DNA from 2 places in the Sulfitobacter sp. SH22 genome. Region 2 is predicted to be linked to the other one. Evidence: riboswitches for the same ligand, from Rfam matches in the RefSeq annotation. Region 2 holds a riboswitch; the other holds the start of a gene.
The links. Region 2 has a riboswitch for cobalamin ahead of ACSQ13_RS09410 (TonB-dependent receptor plug domain-containing protein). Riboswitches for the same ligand answer to the same signal wherever they lie in the genome.

Region 1 (10,540 bases), on a different contig from region 2:
ATGTAGATCACAATGGCCCCTCTGGTTCGATGGTATCTGCGAAAATGACGGCTGTTGGAGCCGCATAATAGGAGACGTCAGATGCCAATGAAAAATATCTCGCGGATCGCAGGTTTGGCCGCGGTGACGGCAACATCAGCTGCGGCGCAAGTTGTTGAAGTTCCAGAACTTTACGAGCAGTCCTTCCATGGGCACGATATGATGTGGGGCGACAGTCAGTGGGGCGGCTTCGGCATGTTTCTTGGGCCGGTATTCATGGTCTTGCTGATCGTCGGGATCGTCGTGGCCACTATCTTTATCTTGCGCCTGCCCAATGGTGGCACTGCATTGCAGCCAAACACCAACGCCCTGGCGATATTGAACGAGCGGTTCGCGAAGGGCGAGATCGACGCTGAAGAATTCAATGCGCGCAAGAAGGCGTTACTTGACTAAATCTTGGGCAAGCAGACATTTAAGATGTAGGGTCATGATCAGCACGGTTTTGGTCAAACATTGCGCTGAAAGGCTCCCATGAAAAGACGTCAGTTCCTGAGTTCTTCTGCAACCGCCCTTGCTGCCGCAGCAGCCCTGTCGCACGGGGCTGCGCGTGCATTTGCGCAAGAACAAACCCCCAAGCAGCGTCTGTCCATGCCGCCGCTTCTTGATACACGCTCAACGGGGCGTCTGTCTTTGCAAGCGCAGTCGGGCAGTCAAACCTTTCTTGGCGGGGTGGCCACACCAACGGTTGGGTTTAACCAAGACTATCTGGGGCCGACAGTTATCCTCAAGAACGGGGATCTGGCTGCAGACGTAAAAAATGGGCTCAAGGCCCCGGTCAGCGCCCATTGGCATGGCCTTTTGGTGCCCGGAGAACATGACGGCGGCCCGCATCTGCCGATCGCACCGGGCGAAAGCTGGCAACCAGAGATGCATATCGCCCAAGACCCCGCGACCATCTGGTATCATTCCCATATCCACGAGCGCACGGCAGAACAGGTGTATTTCGGGCTCGCGGGGGTCATTCACATCACCGACGGCGAAGACGACGCGCGCGGTTTACCATCGGCCTATGGTGTCGATGACCTGACCCTTGTCTTGCAAGATCGCCGTTTCGATAACGCGGGCCGCATGGTTTATGATCCCTCGATGATGGACGTGATGCACGGGTTTGCGGGCAACCGTTTGCTGGTCAACGGCCAAGCGGGCGCGACAGCGGTCGTGCCGCAGGGGATCGTGCGGCTGCGCCTGCTCAACGGGTCAAATGCGCGTGTCTACACGCTATTTTTCGACGATACGCGGCCGATGCATCTGGTCGCGACGGATGGCGGGTTCCTGCCCGAACCGATTGCTTTGAACACGCTGACCCTTGCGCCGGGTGAACGCGCCGAGGTGCTAGTGGATATGTCAGACGGCAAGGCACCTGTCCTGTTGAGCGATCCGGCCCAGCCATATGGCGTTCTGCCTTTTGCGGTCGACGCGGCGCTGCCCGCGCGTATCACCCGCCTGCCAGACAAACTGGACGGTGTGTTGGAGGACCTGGCCGGAACCGAGGTCGAAACGCGGGATATCTCGCTTGATATGGGGATGGGCGGCATGATGCGCGGCGGCGGCTTTGCCATCAATGGACGCCCCTATGATATGGGACGGATCGATTTTGCGGTCGCGCAGGGCACTGTCGAACGTTGGCGCATCCGCAGCACGATGATCGCCCATCCGTTCCACGTGCATGGTGTACGGTTTCGTGTGCTGAGCGAGAACGGCGCGCCGCCGCGACCTGAAAACACAGGCTGGAAAGATACAGTTCTGGTGCCCGGCGAAGCAGAAATCATCGCGCGTTTTGACCAACCCGCCGGGCAAGAGACGCCTTATATGTTCCACTGCCATATCCTCGAGCATGAAGATGCGGGGATGATGGGGCAGTTCACGGTCACTTAAAGGGGCCCGTTATTGAGCCGAAGATTCACGGGAAGGATCAAAAATGCCGACGTCAGAACACATCTTTGCTGCCGAGCCGCAGTTGCGCCTTGGGGTGTTCCTTGTCGTTTTGGCAATCATGGCGCTTTGGGAAGTGCTCGCCCCGCGACGCCGGCGCGATATTCCGCGGGTGATCCGCTGGTCAAACAATCTGGCCTTGGTGGTCATAGACATAATTGTTTTGCGCCTGACCTTTCCGATCCTCGCGGTCGGTTTGGCCATCATCGCACAAGAACGCGGCTGGGGATTATTCAATTTAATCGAGGCACCGGCTTGGGTTGCTGTTCTTGTGAGTATCATCGTTCTGGATTTGGTCATCTATTTACAGCACGTTATGTTTCATGCGGTTCCTGCCCTTTGGCGGTTGCACCGTATGCATCACGCTGACCTTGAATTTGATGTCACGACAGGCCTGCGGTTTCACCCCATCGAGATTGTGCTGTCGATGGGGATCAAACTGGCAATGGTGCTGGTCTTGGGTCCGCCTGCCGTGGCGGTCTTGATCTTCGAGGTCTTGCTCAACGCCACCGCGATGTTCAACCATTCCAACGTTCGGCTGCCTCTGGTCGTGGACCGGCTTCTGCGTTTGATCATGGTCACGCCTGATATGCACCGTGTCCACCACTCTATCCTGCCCGAGGAAACGAACAGCAATTTCGGGTTTAACCTGCCGTGGTGGGACAGGCTATTGGGCACCTATAGGGCGCAGCCTGCTGCGGGCCATGACGCCATGACCATCGGCATAGAGCAGTTCAGAACGCAGCGCGATCTATGGCTCGACCGGATGTTGGTTCAACCCGTCAAAGGTCCTGCAAGCGGTTATCCAATCAATCGGGAAGCAAGTGATAAGTAATATACCCACGCCTGAATTTCAGACGTAGACGAGATAGGGCCCGCCAAGAGATCAGGCGTTTTCTTGAGGTTTGTGAAAAGCACCCAGTGCGGGCAGGTACCAACGCAACAGACCTAGCCCAGCCAAGGCAATCGCCGTCAGGCATGCCCCCGAGAGGAATGTGGCCTGTGCGCCGAACCCTTCCCAAAGCACTCCAGCCAGAATACTTGCCGCCAGCAGGGCCAGCCCCCCGGTCAGGTGGAACATTCCAAAAGCTGTTCCGCGCAGTTCTTGTGGGGTGGTGTCGGCAACAAGTGCTGCAAGCAGACCCTGTGTTAATCCCAGATGCAAACCCCATAGTGCCACGCCGAAGCCTACGCCAACCAGACCATCTGCGAATGCAAGCACAAGATCGGCGGCGATAAGAACGCAAAATCCGATGATTAAAAGCGTTACGCGATGATAGCGGTCCGACAGCGCCCCCGCCGGATAGGCCACCAGCGCATAGACAACGTTCATCAACACCAAAACCATCGGGATCAGCACCAGTGGCAGCCCTATGCCTTGCGCCCGCAAAATCAGAAAAGCCTCGCTAAAACGCGCAAGCGAGAAGACCGTCGCAACCGCGACCACCAGCCAGTAGTTTGACCCGAGGCGGTTGAGTTCGGGCAAGCTTAGAGGGAATTTTACCTTGCGCAGGCCGGTGGGTCTGGCGGGTTCGTGGACGGCAAAGACCAGCAGAGCCAAGGCGAGAAAGGCGGGGATGACAGCGACCCAGAAAACCGCCTGAAAGTTATTGGTGGTCAGCCACATCAGGAAAATGGCCAGAAGCGGCCCCAGAAAAGCGCCAATAGTATCAAGGGATTGCCGCAACCCAAAGCTGCCGCCGCGCATGTGCGCAGGGGCCATATCAGCGATAAGCGCATCGCGCGGCGCGCCACGAATGCCCTTGCCAACCCTGTCGACAAACCGGGCCGCGATCAGCAAGTTGACGGAGCCGGCCACGGGGAAGATTGGCTTTGTGAACGCTGCAAGGCCATAGCCGATGACAGCCAGGAGTTTGCGCTTACCCAGCCAGTCCGACATCGCGCCCGAGAAAATCTTGACGATAGATGCCGTTGCCTCTGCGATGCCTTCGATGATGCCCACCGTGACCATCGACACGCTCATCACGGTGACCAGATAAACCGGCAACAACGCATGTATCAGCTCGGATGAAATATCCATGAACAGGGACACGCATCCCAGCACCCAGATCCCTTTCGGGATCTCGCGCATCCGCGCTAATATGGGTGATGCGGTGGCCATTTGAAAATCTCGCTCGGGATATGGATTTCAATGAATGCTTGTGTTCATTCCTAGCCGGTATGACCGTGCATGAGTATCGGTAATTGGATCGGCGGCCCTGCATTTGGTGCCCAACGTCGTATCGCCGGACACCAATGCAATTTAGCGCTGCCATGTTCGGATGTCAGAAATCCCAATCTTCGTCTTCTGTCGCCACGGCCTTGCCAATGACGTAAGACGAACCACTGCCGGAAAAGAAATCGTGGTTCTCGCTGTCAGGTGACAAGGCGGCCAGGATCGCGGGGTTCACCTCGCAGACTTGCGCGGGAAACAGCGCCTCGTAGCCCAGATTTTGCAGCGCCTTGTTGGCGTTGTAATGCAGAAACGCTTTCACGTCCTCAGTCAGGCCCATATCGTAATAAAGCTCTGCGGTATATTGCGCCTCGATCTCGTAAAGGTCGAACATCAACGAAAACGCGAAATCCTTGAGGGCATCACGATCCGCCTGTGGCAAGTGTTCGGTGGCACGCTGGAATTTATAGCCGATGTAGTAGCCATGGATCGCCTCGTCGCGGATGATCAGGCGGATCAGATCGGCGGTGTTGGTCAGCTTGGCACGGCTGGACCAATACATCGGCAGATAGAAGCCCGAATAGAACAGGAAACTCTCCAGAAACACCGATGCGATCTTGCGCTTTAGCGGGTCGGCTGTTGCGTTGTATTCTTGCAAGATCAAACGGGATTTCGCCTGAAGATGCGGGTTTTCCTCTGACCAGCGAAAGGCGTCATCGACCTCTTTCGTGGAACATAGCGTCGAAAAGATCGACGAATATGACCGCGCATGCACGGCTTCCATGAATGCGATGTTGGTCAGCACGGCTTCCTCGTGCGGGGTTTGTGCGTCGGGCATCAGCGACGGCGCGCCAACGGTGTTCTGGATCGTGTCGAGCAGCGTCAGGCCCGTCAACACGCGGATCGTCAGCGTGCGCTCGTCCGGTTTCAACGTGGCCCAGCTTTGGACATCGTTGGAAAGCGGTACCTTTTCGGGGAGCCAGAAATTGACGGTCAGACGGTTCCAGACCTCAAGGTCTTTGTCGTCCTGGATGCGGTTCCAGTTGATGGCGCGGGGGACAGCGGTGGCGTGGTCAAGGTCTTTCATATCGGGCCTCACAATGTGCAGGAAACGCAGCCGTCGACTTCCGTCCCCTCAAGGGCGGTTTGGCGCAGGCGGATGTAATAGATGGTTTTGATGCCCTTCTTCCACGCGTAGATCTGCGCGCGGTTGATGTCGCGGGTCGAGGCATCGGCGGGGAAGAACAGGGTCAGCGACAGGCCCTGATCCACATGGGTGGTTGCGGCGGCATAGGTGTCGATGATCGCTTCGGGCCCGATCTCATAGGCATCGCGGTAGAATTCGAGGTTGTCGTTGTTCATGAACGGGGCAGGGTAATAGACGCGCCCGATCTTGCCCTCTTTGCGAATTTCGATCTTGCTGACGATGGGATGGATCGAAGACGTGGAGTTGTTAATGTAGCTGATTGACCCCGTGGGCGGCACCGCCTGCAAGTTGCGATTGTACAGCCCGTGTTCCATGATCAGATCGCGCAGCTTGGCCCAATCTTCGCGGGTGGGAAGGTCTTTGCCCTCGAACAGTGCCTTTACAGCGTCACTTTCGGGCAGCCAGTCGCGGGTGGTGTAGGTGTCAAAAAACGCACCGCTTGCATAGGTAGAGGTCGCGAAGTCTTTAAAGGTTTCGCCCTTTTCCTGCGCCAAAAGGTTCGACGCGCGAATGGCGTGATAGGCGACAGCGGCGAAATAGAGGGACGTGAATTCGACCCCCTCGGCGCTGCCATAATGGATGCGTTCGCGCGCGAGATAGCCGTGCAGGTTCATCTGCCCCAGCCCGATCGCATGGCTTTCGTCATTGCCACGCCGCACGGAGGGTACCGAATTGATCGACGACATTTCAGACACAGCTGTCAGCACCCGAATGGAGGTTTCGACCGTCGCGCCAAAGTCGGGTCCATCCATCGTTTTGGCGATGTTAAGCGACCCCAAGTTACAAGAGATATCCGTGCCAAGGTGGTCATAACCCAGATCATCGTGAAACGTGCTGGCCTCGTTCACTTGCAGGATTTCCGAGCACAGGTTTGACATCGCGATGCGCCCGTTGATCGGGTTGGCGCTGTTCACCGTGTCTTCGAACATGATGTAGGGATAGCCGCTCTCGAACTGGATTTCAGCGAGGGTCTGAAAGAATTCACGTGCGTTGATTTTCTTTTTGCGGATGCGTTTGTTGTCGACCATCTCGGCGTATTTTTCGGTCACTGAAATGTCTGAAAACGGCAGGCCATAGACACGCTCAACATCATGCGGCGAGAACAGGTACATATCCTCGTTTTTCTTGGCCAGCTCAAAGGTAATATCCGGGATTACCACGCCAAGGCTCAGCGTCTTGATGCGGATTTTTTCGTCTGCGTTCTCGCGCTTGGTATCAAGAAAGCGCAAAATATCAGGGTGATGCGCATTCAGATATACCGCCCCCGCACCTTGCCGCGCGCCCAGCTGGTTGGCGTATGAGAAAGAATCCTCCAGCAGCTTCATCACGGGGATGACACCGGAGGACTGGTTTTCGATCCCTTTGATCGGGGCACCTTGTTCGCGAATGTTGGTCAGCATCAAAGCGACGCCACCGCCACGCTTGCTAAGTTGCAGGGCCGAATTGATACCGCGCCCGATGCTTTCCATGTTGTCTTCAAGCCGCAGCAAGAAACAGGATATCAGCTCCCCTCGGCTTTGCTTTCCGGCGTTAAGGAATGTGGGCGTGGCGGGTTGGAAACGCCCCGACAGGATTTCGTGCATGAACGCCATCGCCTGCACCTGATCGCCACGCGCCAGCGTTAACGCGGTCATGACCACGCGGTCCTCGTAGCGTTCCAGAAACCGGTTCCCGTCTCGGGTTTTCAGCGTGTAGGAGGTGTAATATTTGAACGCGCCCAGAAACGTGGGGAAACGGAATTTTTGCGCAAATGCGGCCTCCCAGATCTGGTGAAGGAAGGCGCGCGGGTATCCGTCAAGCACCGCCGCTTCGTAATATCCTTCGTCGACCAGATAGCTGAGTTTTTCGTCCAGCGAATGAAAGAAAACGGTGTTCTGGTTCACATGTTGAAGGAAATATTGACGCGCTGCCATGCGGTCTGCGTCAAACCGGATATGACCCTGAGAGTCGTACAGGTTCAGCATCGCATTCAGCGCATGATAATCCATCCCTGCGTCTATACCGTCATCAAGCATTGCGTTCTCCAAAATTTGTCCAGCCCGTCGCGGATGCGGGCGATATCATTGTCTGTTCCTGCCAGCTCGAACCGGGTGAGCACGGGCACGTTGCATTTTTGGGCGATCACATCGCCAGCCAGGGCGAATGTCGCCCCAAAGTTGCGGTTCCCCGCACCGATCACACCGCGCAGCAAGGCGCGATTGGCGGGGGCATTCAAAAACCCGATCACCTGTTTGGGGACCGCCCCGCGCCCTGCGCCATCTGCAAATGTCGGGCAGATCAGCACAAAGGGGCGGGCAGGGGATGGCATCAGTTCGGACGGGCGGATCGGAATGCGCATGGCATCACGCCCCAAGGCGGCAACCAGCCGCGCGGTATTGCCCGTCGCAGACGAATAATAGACCAGCCCGCCCATTCCCATTTATGCCAGTTGGCCGATCATATCGGGGCGAAACCCGGCCCAATGCGCATCACCCGCCACAACAACCGGAACCTGACGGTAGCCCATTTCGGTCACGTCATTCATCGCGTCTGCATCTTGTGTCAGGTCGATAACGCGGTAGTCCAGACCGCGCATGTCCAGCGCGCGGGTGGTGGCTGTGCATTGCACGCAAGCAGGTTTCGAATAAACAGTGATGGTCATGCCCATATCCTTTGGTTGTTTTGCAAAGGAACAGGGGCGCGCAGGGTACCGCCTGAATAGGGCCATACCATAAACACGTCCCCAAGCCCTCCGCTCGCGGTTATCGTATCGTGCTTGGGCAGGTCTCCTGGCTCGCGGCTCGAATGTGTTGCCATCCTTCCCGGTGCAGATGCACCAGTGGGTAAAAGGCCAACACTTGCCGCTTACAGTTGCGGGGGCAGCGCCGGTATTTCACCGGCTTCCCTCTTAGCCTGCGACTCGCATCGCAGGAACCAAAGCACCTATATCTTGGGGTGCTTTCCCATGGGGTGTCAATATACTGCGTTTGGTTTTGTCGAACTTCCCGGTTTGACCAAGATCAATGCCGCGGCCTTGAAAAATGTTCAAATCCAGAAACGCGGCTAGGGCATCGCAATTCCCCGGTTAGAAATTGCCGTCTATGATTGGAGACATGCATGAAAGTTCTGATAGCCTATGCTTCCACAGAGGGGCAAACGCGAAAGATCGCCCAGAGATTGGCCGATCACATCGTGGATGGCGGGCGTTCTGTCGAACTTGTGGAACTCGCGAATGCGACCCGAATGGACCTCCAGCGGTTTGATGGCGTAATTCTGGCGGCATCGGTCCATGTGGGTCACTACCAGCGGGCACTGACCAATTTTGTGGCGGAACGGTCCAAAGACCTCCAAGCGAAACCGACCTTGTTTTTGTCAGTATCACTTGCCGCTGCGGGGCATGAAGCCGAAGATTGGAAGACTCTGGATAAGATCAAAGATGAGTTCGTCGAAGCGACGGGCTGGGTGCCAAGCCGTGTTGAGCAAGTCGCGGGTGCATATCTGCCGTCAGAGTATGATATTTTCCGACGGTTCATCATGCGTCGCATCCTGGCCTCAAAAAACCCGGAGGCAGACTTGGACGCGGATAAGGAATATACTGATTGGAATTCACTTTTCAGGACGACCGATGATTGGCTGGCCGGTATCGACGCCACTGATTAACCAGATCAAAGACGGGGTTTAGAGGCTGAGGCACACCTCTTGGGTGCCAGCGCCGACCCCTGAAGTAATTGCTGCGACGTAAGAAATGGATCACAAAAGAATATGAAGCCGCTGTTTTTGGTTGTCTGCTATATTGCGGCTGTCACCTTGCCCCTGATCTTGTCCTGGCTGGTCGGCGGGCCACCGCGGGCATTCCATCAGGAACTTGCCTCCGGCCTTGGTATTCTTGCGTTTTCCATGATCCTTATGGAGTTTGTGCTCTCCGGCCGCTTCAAGAATATTTCGAATGATATCGGCATGGATGTGACCATGCGGTTTCATCAGATCATGGCAAGGATAGCACTGGGTTTTGCGGCGCTTCACCCTTTTCTATATCGCGGTACACCGTCTGGTGGACAGCGCCCTTGGGATATGACCCGCCAACTGGTCATCACGACCGATATTGCTGACCTATCCACAGGTATCGCCGCATATCTGATCCTGCCCAGCTTTGTCATTCTTGCGATCTGGCGCAGCAAATTAGACTATAAATACGAGACGTGGCGCTTGATGCATGGTGTTGGTGCCCTGTTGATCGCCGTGCTTTTGCTGCACCACACGGTATATGCAGGCCGCTATGGATCGCAGACTGTGATGACCGGCTTCTGGCTGGCAATGACTGCCGCCGCTGCCGGGTCGCTTTTCTACGTTTACTTGATCGCGCCGCTTCGGGAAAAGGCCCGCGCGTGGCGTGTTACGTCTGTTGTGCAGGTTACGCCGAAACAATGGAAATTGACCTTAACACCCGACGGCCATGCAGGTCTGGTTTACCAAGCGGGTCAATTTGTCTGGCTGAACGTGGGGCATGGTCCGTTTTCGTTGAAAGAGAACCCTTTCTCCCTTTCGTCAGCACCCGCCGCAGGGCCAGAAATCTCTTTCATGATCAAGGAACTTGGCGATTTTACCCGAACGATCGGTCAGATAAAACCTGATACGGTCGCGTATCTGGATGGCCCGTTTGGAAGCCTGACTGTCGACGGTCACCCCGAACCGGGCGTTGCCTTGATCGCGGGCGGCGTGGGGATTGCGCCCCTGTTGGGAATTCTCAGGCAGATGCGCCTGACCGATGATCCGCGAAAGGTTAAGCTGGTTTACGGAAACCGATCCGCTGAACAAATCGCCTACCGCGAGGAGCTGGATAGGGAGGACACGACCTTTGTCTTGTCCGAACCGCCGGAGAGTTGGGAGGGCGAGACAGGGTTTATTGATGCAGCGCTTTTGGATCGGGTTTTCTCGGCCGACGACTTCAAGGAATGGGTCTTTGTCCTGTGTGGCCCGTCAATCATGATGGACATCGTCGAAGACCATTTGATCACGCGCGGCACGCCGTCTCATCGTATCCTATCAGAGAGGTTTGACTATGATTGATCGCCTGAGGCACCTGAGTTTGCACAGGCGCATCTCCCTCTCCATTTGGGTCGTGAGTGTGATCATTTGCCTGATCCTTTTGGCGTTTGTCCTTCGGTGACTTAATCTTGCTTCAAATGAATACGCCCGAAAATACAACGGCC
Region 2 (10,540 bases):
CGGGGGCGAATTTGTGTCCGCCGCCGACAGTTCCTTTGGCATGTCAGGTCCGATGTGCGCGATCTGGTTCGGGATCTTGGTGGTGAAAATGGCCGAGTTCTGCCTGATCACCCCGCCCATCGGGTTGAACTGTTTTGTCGTTGCCGGTGTGCGTGACGACCTGACGGTTCAGGACGTGTTCCAAGGCGTGGCCCCGTTCTTTGTCGCGGATGCCATCACGATCGCCTTGCTCGTGGCCTTCCCGTCTATCGTGCTGTGGCTGCCGTCACTGGCCAGCTAGATCAGCGCGTTGTTGTTCCCTGCTATCCTCGGGTTTGACCTGTTCTGCGGACAGGAAATTCCCGATGGTATGCAGGGGCTCAAAATTCTCGCAGATGACCTTGAAGACAACGAGGAAAGGCACCGCAACCAAGGCACCTGCAATTCCCCAAAGCCAGCCCCAGAACACCACGGTCAGAAACACGGCGACCGTGTTCATCTCAAGGCGGCGACCGACCAGCCATGGCGTGACGATCTGCCCCTCAAGCATGGTCAGCGTGAGATAGCCCAAGGGGGCCAGCAAGGCATAGCCAAGGCTGTCGAAGGTCACGATTGAAAAACCCGCGACCAAGATAACGCCACCGAACCCGCCGATATAGGGCAGGAAATTCAGCATGAACGCGGCAATCCCCCAGATATAGGCCGAAGGCAGGCCCAGTGCCGTCAGATACAGCCCGACGCAAATACCAAGCCCCGCGTTGATCGACGCGATGGTCAGCAGATACCGCGACACCCGTTTTTCCACATCATAGACGGTCTGCAATGCACGTTTCTTGCCTGTCATGGTGGGCATGGACTGCACCAGCTTGAGGTAGAACATCTCTCCTGATGACAACAAGAACAGCGCGAGGATCAGGATAACCGCAAGCGACGCGCCTGTGGTGCTGACCGTATCCAGCGCCGTGTCCAGCAATCCGGGTTGGCGCACGACGACTTCGTTGCTGTTGTCGACGCCGCCATTGCTGATCTTGTCGACTTCCTCGCTGGCGCTGCGCATGGTTTCGACCGCTTGACTAAGGCTGCTGAGCTTTTGTTCGATTTCCCGGCCCATTTGCGGGATTTCGTCGCTCCAAAGGGCAACCGTCCCGGCGGAGAGCACCACCACCGACAGGATCAGCAGCGCGGTGGCCGACACCAGAATAAAGGCGGAAACGACATGTGGCACGCCAATACGGTACAAGCCACGGCCAACGGGGCTTAGGGTCAGGGCAAGCAAAAAGCCCAGCAAAATCGGCAAGATAAGGTCTTTGGCAAAATAGGCTGTGACAAAAAGCGATATCAGCACCAGCATTTGCAAAGAGCGCCGGATCGAGGGAATGTGTTCCACAGGAATGTCCAATGCGTCAGGGGTTACGGATCAAACGCCGCAACCGGGCAAAAGGTTCACGGCCAAGCACACGATTGTTGCATGTCGCGGCAATACCGCTCGCGAAGGGGGCGGATCTGTGCTGATGTGGGGGCATGTCTGATACGGAGAAACCAAAATGCCCGTCACGCCCCTAGGTCTGGACCCGTCCCTTTGCTTTATCGGGGGGGCTTGGGTGCCCTCTGCCACGTCGGCGCGTGTGACGCTGGTGAACCCGTCGGATGGATCGCGCCTGTGTGACATTGCGCGCGGATCGGACACAGACATTGATCGCGCGGTGCAGGCTGCCCATGCGGCGTTGCGCGGCGACTGGGGCCGCGCCACCGCAGCCGAACGCGGGCGGGTGCTGGCGCGGATCGGGCAGGGGGTTCTGGACAATATCGACGAACTGACCCGCCTCGAGGCGCTGGATGTGGGCAAGCCGTTGAAACAGGCCCGTGCAGATGTGCTGGCGCTGGCGCGCTATATGGAGTTTTACGGCGGTGCCTGTGACAAGCTGCACGGCGAAACGATCCCGTATCTGGACGGCTATACCGTCTATACCTTGCGCGAACCGCATGGGGTGACGGGGCATATCATCCCTTGGAATTATCCTATGCAGATCATCGGGCGTTCTGTCGGGGCGGCCCTTGCGATGGGCAACGCCACGGTGCTCAAGCCCGCCGAGGAAGCCTGTCTCACAGCCCTTGCCTTTGCGCAGATCGCCCATGCGGCAGGCCTGCCCGCCGGTGCGCTGAATGTGGTGCCGGGCTTGGGGGCCGAAGCGGGGGCGGCGCTGACGCGGCATTCCGGCGTGCATCATCTGTCGTTTACCGGCTCTGTCGGGGTCGGAAAGCTGATCCAGGAAACCACCGCCCGTAATGTCGTGCCTGTCACGCTTGAACTGGGGGGCAAGTCGCCGCAGCTGGTGTTTGACGATGCCGATATTGATGCAGCACTGCCGTTTCTGGTCAATGCGGGCATCCAGAATGCGGGCCAGACCTGTTCGGCGGCCTCCAGGATATTGGTGCAGCGCGGTGTCTATGACCGCGTGGTGGCACAGATGGGCGCGCGGTATGATGTCTTTCGGGTAGGCCCGGCCATGGCCGATCTGGATGTCGGGCCGCTGATTTCGTCGCGCCAAAAGGCCATCGTCGAAGGGTATCTGGCCAAGGGCGACGGTTTGGAGGTCGTCGGCCGTGGCCTGATCGTGGCGGATGCGCCTGAAAACGGGGCCTATGTCGCGCCGACATTATTCGCCGGTGTCGCCCCCGATCATGTGCTGGCCCAAGAGGAAATATTCGGCCCCGTGCAGGTCATCATCCCCTTTGATACCGAGGAAGAGGCCGTGCAAATCGCCAATGGCACCGACTTTGGATTGGTCGCCGCCGTGTGGTCGCAAAACGGGGCGCGGCAGATGCGGCTGGCCAAACAGCTGCGCGCGGGTCAGGTGTTCCTGAATAACTACGGCGCGGGGGGCGGGGTTGAACTGCCTTTCGGGGGGGTGGGACTGTCCGGACATGGCCGCGAAAAGGGCTTTGAGGCGCTTTACGGGTTCTCGACCCTCAAGACGGTTGCGGCGTTCCACGGCTAGCGAAAAGTTAAGAATCGTCTTCACAAACGGTGCGACCGGTTGTAGCAACGGACTCACTTTGGTCCGGACGGTTCTGTCGTTCGGTTAAAAGGGAACGTGGTGCGGCACCTGCCCATTCCACGACTGCCCCCGCAACTGTAAGCGGCGAGCGATACCGGCAAAGGCCACTGTCATGTCTGTCATGATGGGAAGGTCCGGTTCAGCTTTGACCCGCAAGTCAGGAGACCTGCCAAGGTGATCACCCTGCTAAGGGCGCGAGGGGCGCTTTGGCTGCGGATTCTCCGCTGTGGTGGCTTCACCGTCTGCGGGGGGCAATCCAGTCCCTTTACTGACATTCACGACGTCAAACGACCGATTGCCGGTCGTTACCAAAGGGACTTAAGATGTTTAGAACATCCCTACTTTCATCCGCCGCGCTTATCGCGCTTTGCACCTCGGCCGCTGTTGCACAGGAAACACTGGCACTGGACGAGATCATCGTGTCGGGCGGCCTGTCGCCCATCGCCGCCAACGCCTATGGCCGCGCCGCAACTGTCATCACCGCACAAGACATCGAAGACCGCGGCATCACCAATGTCGCAGACGCCCTGCGCAGCCTGCCCGGTGTTCAGGTCAGCGGTGTTAGCAGCAACTTTACCCAAGTGCGCATCCGTGGCGGCGAAGCAAACCACACATTGGTGCTGATCGACGGTGTCGAAGCTGCCGGTGGCGACGGCGAATATGTGTTCAGCGGGCTTGAGACCGCCAACATCGAACGCATCGAAGTCCTGCGCGGCCCCCAGTCTGTGTATTACGGGTCGAACGCGTCTTCGGGTGTGATCAACATCATCACCCGCAAGGGCGATCTGGGCGAAACCTATTCCACCAGCCTCGAAGTCGGCTCTGCGACAATCGCCACCGCGTTTATCGCGCGCCGCAACGAACGGGGCGGTGTGTCGCTGTCCTTGGCGCATACCAATGACGCCGGCTATGACCAGTCTGGTGATGGCGGCGAAAAAGACGGGCTAGAGCGTAACACAGCGATCCTGAGCGGCGATTATCTGGTGACGGATGATCTGAAACTGGGCTTCGTTCTGCGCACATCCGATGAAAACTACGATTTTGATTCCACCTCTTTCGTGGCGACCGATCCGGCCAGCTATGTTGTTGACGATCCGTCGCAATATGCCGACCGCAAGGAACTGACAGCGCAGGTTTATGCCGAATACATGATGATGGGCGGGCGTTTGACGCACCGTCTGGCTTATGAAACCACCCGCAACCGCCAAAGCTCTAACGGGGCACCTTTGGGGCAGACCGAGAGTGAAGCGCTGAAATACCGCCTGAGCTATGGGTTGGACGGGCGCAGTGTTGCTGAAACCGATCACCTGCTGAACCTGCTTGTCGAGCGTCAAAGCGATACCAGCGACAGTAACCCGGCCTATAACCGCGCGGCCCAATCCATTGCCTTGGAATATCGCGGTGCGTTCAGCAACGGTGTTGATCTGCAAGCCGGTGCACGTTTCGACGACAACGATGTTTTCGAGAACGCCACGACGTGGAATGTTGGTCTGGGCTATACCTTGGCTGGATCGGGCATCCGTTTGCACGCATCGGCTGGTACGGGCGTTGTGAACCCCTCGTATTTCGAGCTTTTTGCCAATGCATTTGGCTATACCGGCAACCCAAACCTGCGTCCGGAAGAAAACAAGAGCTTTGATATCGGGGCCGAATTCCCGGTGTTTGAGGGGCGCGGCACGATTGATGTGACGTATTTCAACGAAAAGCTGACAGACGAGATTTCTGCCCTCTCGCTTGGTGGTGGTGCATTCACCTACGAGAACCAGGCCGGTGAAAGCACCCGCGAAGGTGTTGAGATTTCGGGTAACATGCAGGCGACCGACACCGTTTCGCTGCGCATGTCCTATACCTATTTGGATGCGAAGAACCCCAATGGCAGCGTGGAAATCCGCCGTCCGCGTCACGAATTCACCCTTGGTGCCACAGTTGAAACCTTTGGCGGCCGTGGGTCGGTTTCCGCAGACCTGCGCCACGTGTCGGCAAATTATGACACGCAGTTCTTTGGGACCTATCCGACGATCAAACTGCCGTCCTATACCACGGTTGATGTGGCCGCCGATTACGACCTGAATGACCGCGTGACGCTGACAGGGCGGATTACCAACCTGTTTGACGATGATGCAGTTGACGTCTGGGGCTATGCCAGCCGGGGCCGCGCGGCCTATATCGGTGTCCGTGCGAACTTCTAAACCCATCCACGCCATGTGGCTTGCGGGTGCGCTGTTTTGCGCGCCCGCTGTTTGCTTTGCCCAAGCCGCGCCGCAAAGGGTCGTGTCCTCAGACGCGCCGCAAAGGGTCGTGTCGATGAACCTGTGCACCGACCAGCTGGCAATGCTGATCGCAGGCGAGGGGCAGCTCTTGTCTGTCTCACAACTTGCCAGTGATCCGCGCAGCTCTGCTATGGTGGTGCAGGCGGACCAGTACATCACCAACCACGGACGCGCCGAAGAAATCTATCTGATGCAGCCCGATCTGGTGCTGACCAGCCCCTATAGTGCGCGCGCCACCGTGCGGATGTTGGAACGGCTTGGCATCAGGGTCGAGACCTTTGAGATCAGCAACAGTCTGTCCACCATCCCCGACCAACTGACCCATATGGGCGAGATCTTGGGCCAGCAAGACAAGGCGGCGGCACTGGTGGCCGAGTATCAAACCGCACTTGCCGCGTTTCAGGCCAACCCCTCCAACCGGCCCACAGCGGCGGTGTATCAGGCCAATGGCTATACCACAGGGGATAGATCCATGGCGGGGGAGATCCTGACCTTGGCGGGGTTTGAAAATGCGGCCGTTGCGGCGGGCTATGCGGGTGGCGGGATCATCCCGCTTGAGGTTCTGGCCATGGCGCAACCCGATGCCGTGATCCAAAGCCTGCCCTATGAGGGCGGATCACGCGCCGAAGAAATTATGGACCATCCCGCCGTTGCCGCGCTGCGCAAGAATGGCGAAAGGGCAGGGCTGACAGATCACGATTGGGTCTGTGGTACACCATTTGTCCTGCGCGCCATCGCCAAGATGACGGAACTGCGTATACGCATTCAAGCCCAAGGAGCGGTGGAATGAACCGCCTTGCATTGTTCTTGTGTACCATTGTGGTGCTGTTGTTCATCGGTGCGCTGGTGATCGGCCCGGCACAGCTGAGCGTGGGTCAAAGTCTGAACGCCCTGATGTTTGGCGACGACGGCCCGATGACGCTGGTGATGCGCGAAATCCGTTTGCCACGTGCCATACTGGGGGTGCTGGTCGGCGGTGCTTTGGGGCTGGCCGGGGCCGCGATGCAGGGCTATCTGCGCAACCCCCTGGCTGATCCGGGGCTGATCGGCGTGTCGGGCTCTGCGGCTTTGGGGGCGGTTTTGTCGATCCAGACCGGGCTTGCGGCGACGATGGTTCTGGCCTTGCCGATGATGGCGCTGGCGGGGGCATTGGTGGGCGTCTTGCTGGTCTTGGTGCTGGCCGGACCCCGCGGATCGTCCCTGACCCTGATCCTTGCCGGGATCGCGATTTCCGCCTTTGCGGGGGCGCTGACATCGCTGGTGTTGAACCTGTCGCCGAACCCCTATGCGGCGAGTGAAATCATTTTCTGGATGATGGGGTCGCTGGCGGATCGGTCGATGATCCATGTCTGGATCGCCTTGCCCCTGATCATCACAGGAAGCCTGCTGCTGTCGACCCTGTCGCGCGGGCTGGATGCGCTGACCTTGGGCGAAGACGCGGCCGAGGCGATGGGGGTGAACCTGACCCGCCTGCGTCTGTCACTGATCTTTGGCACGGCGGCGGTTGTGGGGGCGTCCACTGCGGTTGCGGGGGCGATCGGGTTTGTCGGTCTTGTGGTGCCGCATTTGCTGCGCCCTTGGGTTGGTGCACGGCCCGGTGCCTTGCTATGGGCCTCGGGGCTTGGCGGGGCGGCGATGATACTGGCCGCAGATATACTGGTGCGTGTGGTGCTGCCTGAAAGCGACCTCAAGCTGGGGGTGGTCACGGCACTGGTCGGGGCACCGCTGTTCCTGCACCTGATCTACCGCACGCGGAGGGACGGGCTATGACCATGCTCAGCCTGCGTGATTTCGCGGTGAAACGCCGGGACAAACAGATATTGCAGGGCATCAACCTGCAGATCGGACCATCGGAGATTGTCGGGCTGATCGGCCCGAATGGCGCGGGCAAGACGACGCTGATGCGCGCCTGCCTTGGCTTGATCCCGTCGCAGGGGCACAGTTCGCTGGCCGCCATGTCATCGCGGGATCGGGGCCGCGCCGCCGCGTGGATGCCGCAAGCGCGTGAAATCGCCTGGCCGGTGGATGTGGAAACCCTGATCCGCCTTGGCCGCATTCCCCATCTGGTCGCAGGCCAAAAGCCAAGCGCGGCAGACACAGCCGCCGTGGAACGCGCCATCGCCCGCATGGGTCTTGAGGATTACCGCCACCGCACAGCGACGCATTTGTCGGGGGGCGAACAGGCGCGCGTGCTGATTGCCCGCAGCCTTGCCCAAGAGGCCCCTTTGCTGATGGCGGATGAACCCACGGCGGGGCTTGATCCCGCGCACCAGATTGCGACCATGCAAACCTTTGCGGCCCTTGCCCGGACGGGGCAATCTGTGTTGGTATCCCTGCATGATCTGGGTCTTGCCGCCCGCCATTGCACCCGCATCGTGATGTTGCACAGCGGTGGCATTGCAGCCGATGGCCCGCCGCGTGACGTGCTGACCCCCGATCTGATCCGCGCCGCCTTTGGCATCAGCGCCTATTTGCAAGAAACACCCGACGGCATCATTTTCCAACCGCTAGAGGTTCTGTCATGACACCCGAAATGCTCGCTTTCCTGAACACCGGCGGTCCGGCGCTTTGGGCGATTGCGGTTCTATCCGTGCTGGTACTGGCCATCGTCTTGTGGAAATTGTGGCGTTTGTCGCTGATGGGCGCGTGGTCTCGTGCCCGCGCCGAGGCGATTGTCGCGGGCCAGTCTGTGCCTGCCAAAGGGCTGCGCGCCCGTTTCGCTGCCGATGTGATTGGCGCGCGCCGTTTACCTGACGGCCTTGCCCGCGAAGAGGTGATGCGCCTTGCGGGCCGTGTGCTGGTGCAACTGCGCAGCGGCTTGCGCCCGCTTGAACTGATTGTGACCATCGCGCCGCTGATCGGCTTGCTGGGCACCGTTTTGGGCATGATTGACGCGTTTCAGGCGCTGGAAACCACCGGCGGTCAGGCCGACCCGTCGGTTCTGGCCGGCGGCATCTGGGAGGCACTTTTGACCACGGCGGCAGGCATGGGCGTGGCGATCCCCGCCGCAGTCGCCCTTAGCTGGTTCGAAGCCATCGCCGAACGGGTGCAGGGCGACATGGAGGACATCGCCACACGTATCTTTACCTCCGGGGGGCAGGCGGGCTGATGTTTGCCTTTGCATCCCCACGCCGCAGCCGCAGGCCAAGCCTAACGCCAATGATCGACGTGGTGTTCTTGCTGTTGGTGTTTTTCATGCTGGCCTCGCAATTCGGTCAGGATGCGGCGGTGCGCCTGTCCGGTGCAGGGGCGGGGGCGGCCTATTCCGGCCCGCCGCGCCTGATCGACATCGCCCCCGACGCTCTGACGTTGAACGGCATGGGCGTTGATATTGCGGGCCTGCCCGATGCGCTGACCCCGCTGACCCAGGACCGCGCCGACACCGTCATTCTGCGCGGCACCGACGGGGCCAGCCTGCAACGGTTGCTGGATGTAGCACAGGCGCTGCAAGCCGCCGGGTTCGCCAATCTGGTCGTGGTGGAGTAGCGCCATGAAGTTCGCCCAACCCCGCCGCCGCCAGCCTGCTGAATCCATTGTTCCAATGATCAATGTCGTCTTTTTGCTGCTGATATTTTTCATGATGTCCGCCACGATCACGCAGGCCCCGCCGTTTGATCTGACCCTGCCCGAAACGCAGGCCAAGGGCGAAGTGACCGGCGACCAGACCTTGTATTTGTCGGCGCAAGGCACTGTTGGCTATGACGGCGCATTGGATGATGCCGCGTGGGACCTGCTTGGCGCGGTCGACCCTGCGCCGCTGACGGTCCGTGCGGATGCAACGCTCGAGGCCCGCAGGTTGGCGCAGGTTCTTGCGCGGCTGTCCGCGATGGGCCACGCAGATGTCGAATTGGTGATCCGTACGCCATGAAACAGTTCTTTGAATTCTCTGCCTTTCTTGCGGGTGCCACGGCGCTGCACCTGACGGTGGGCTATATCGCACCAACGGGTACCCAAAGCGCTGCGGGCGCGGGGGGCGATGCCACTGTCACGCTGGCGGCGGCAAACATGTCTGTGCAAGACATGGTGACCGAATGGGAAAAGCCCGTCGAGGTGGTGCAGAACGTGGTGCAACCGGCACAAATGCTCCCCGAATTGGCCGCCCCTGAACCCGCGATGCCACAAAGCGCTGTCACTTCGCGCGCCCCGTCACCTATGCCCGCTGCGGGTGCCGCCCCTGCATTGCCCGACGTCGATCAAACCCCGGCAGCCAAACCAAAACTGCCAGAGCAGCGCCCCAAACTGCGGCCAGAGCCGGTGGCAAAGCCAAAGCCAACGCCGAAACCGGTGGCCAAGGCCAAGTCAGTGCAGACCCCCAAAGCCACAGCGCAAAAACCGCAGCCCAGGAAATTTGCGCAATCCAACGCAGCACAAAAGGCGGCGGGGACAGGTGGCAAAACCGCCAAGGGCACGTCGGGTAACGCGGCAGCAACCGCAGCGAAACCGGGCAATAGCAAAAAACTGATGGCGTCCTGGGGCGGGCAGATCCGCACCAGCATCGAGCGGCGCAAGCGCTATCCATCGGGCACACGGGCGCATGGCACGGTGACGCTGGCCATTTCGGTCCATACCAAGGGGCAGGTGACGGGCGTGTCGGTGCGCAAATCTTCCGGCGTGGCCCAAATCGACCGCGCGGCGGTGGCTGCCGTGAAATCCGCCCGCATCGCTTCTGCGCCAAAGGGGCTGAAATCAGGGGTTCACAGCTTTACGCTGCCGATGAAGTTCGCGCCGTAACGCCTTGAAATCAGATTACTCGAGCGTGGTCGGATCGACCGCGATCAGGCCCAACCCACGCGCGGTGCTCATGGCCAGAATGGGGCTGTCCGGGCCGCCGGTGCTGATCTGGTAGGCGCGCATCGCCTTGCGGGTGGCGGTGTCGAAATTGCCTGAAATCTCTCCGGCATATGCACCCCGCGCCTCAAGCGCGCGCTGGAAGGTTTCGATGAATTGCGGTGTCAGCTGATCGGCGCACAGGGTCTCGAACCAGTTGTCCTTGCGCGGGGTCACAATTTGCTGCCGCGTTTCGGTGCGGTAAATCGGCAGGGCCTGAATTTCTCCGGTGGTGCTGATCTGGGCGGGCTGGACCTGCACCTGTTCGGTCACGGTCTGGATCACCGCAGGCGACACGGTGCGGCCCCAACAGGATCCGGGAGGTGCCCCTGCGGGCCCTTGGGTGGTGGCCTCGATCACGCCCGGCTCTGGCGGGGGGGAATCCGCACCCGACATGTCGCAGCC

Region 1: it holds a riboswitch for cobalamin, as region 2 does, so the genes downstream of both, nrdH (glutaredoxin-like protein NrdH) here and ACSQ13_RS09410 (TonB-dependent receptor plug domain-containing protein) in region 2, are expected to answer to the same signal.

Annotation. Positions count from the first base shown of each region.
Region 1 is NZ_CBFFKI010000002.1:179,721-190,260, forward strand. Features, by position in the region: gene ACSQ13_RS01205 (SHOCT domain-containing protein) at 82-432, shown strand; gene ACSQ13_RS01210 (multicopper oxidase family protein) at 511-1,914, shown strand; gene ACSQ13_RS01215 (sterol desaturase family protein) at 1,958-2,806, shown strand; gene ACSQ13_RS01220 (MFS transporter) at 2,858-4,093, opposite strand; gene nrdF (class 1b ribonucleoside-diphosphate reductase subunit beta) at 4,257-5,231, opposite strand; gene nrdE (class 1b ribonucleoside-diphosphate reductase subunit alpha) at 5,240-7,366, opposite strand; gene nrdI (class Ib ribonucleoside-diphosphate reductase assembly flavoprotein NrdI) at 7,348-7,764, opposite strand; gene nrdH (glutaredoxin-like protein NrdH) at 7,771-7,992, opposite strand; cobalamin riboswitch at 8,093-8,284, opposite strand; gene ACSQ13_RS01245 (flavodoxin domain-containing protein) at 8,448-8,990, shown strand; gene ACSQ13_RS01250 (ferredoxin reductase family protein) at 9,093-10,397, shown strand; gene ACSQ13_RS01255 (TRAP transporter permease) at 10,510-10,540, opposite strand, start outside.
Region 2 is NZ_OZ282573.1:1,518,082-1,528,621, reverse strand. Features, by position in the region: gene ACSQ13_RS09425 (TRAP transporter large permease) at 1-280, shown strand, start outside; gene ACSQ13_RS09420 (AI-2E family transporter) at 266-1,366, opposite strand; gene ACSQ13_RS09415 (aldehyde dehydrogenase family protein) at 1,524-2,978, shown strand; cobalamin riboswitch at 3,021-3,226, shown strand; gene ACSQ13_RS09410 (TonB-dependent receptor plug domain-containing protein) at 3,362-5,227, shown strand; gene ACSQ13_RS09405 (ABC transporter substrate-binding protein) at 5,343-6,098, shown strand; gene ACSQ13_RS09400 (FecCD family ABC transporter permease) at 6,095-7,078, shown strand; gene ACSQ13_RS09395 (ABC transporter ATP-binding protein) at 7,075-7,833, shown strand; gene ACSQ13_RS09390 (MotA/TolQ/ExbB proton channel family protein) at 7,830-8,417, shown strand; gene ACSQ13_RS09385 (ExbD/TolR family protein) at 8,417-8,794, shown strand; gene ACSQ13_RS09380 (ExbD/TolR family protein) at 8,799-9,176, shown strand; gene ACSQ13_RS09375 (energy transducer TonB) at 9,173-10,039, shown strand; gene ACSQ13_RS09370 (peptidoglycan-binding domain-containing protein) at 10,055-10,540, opposite strand, start outside.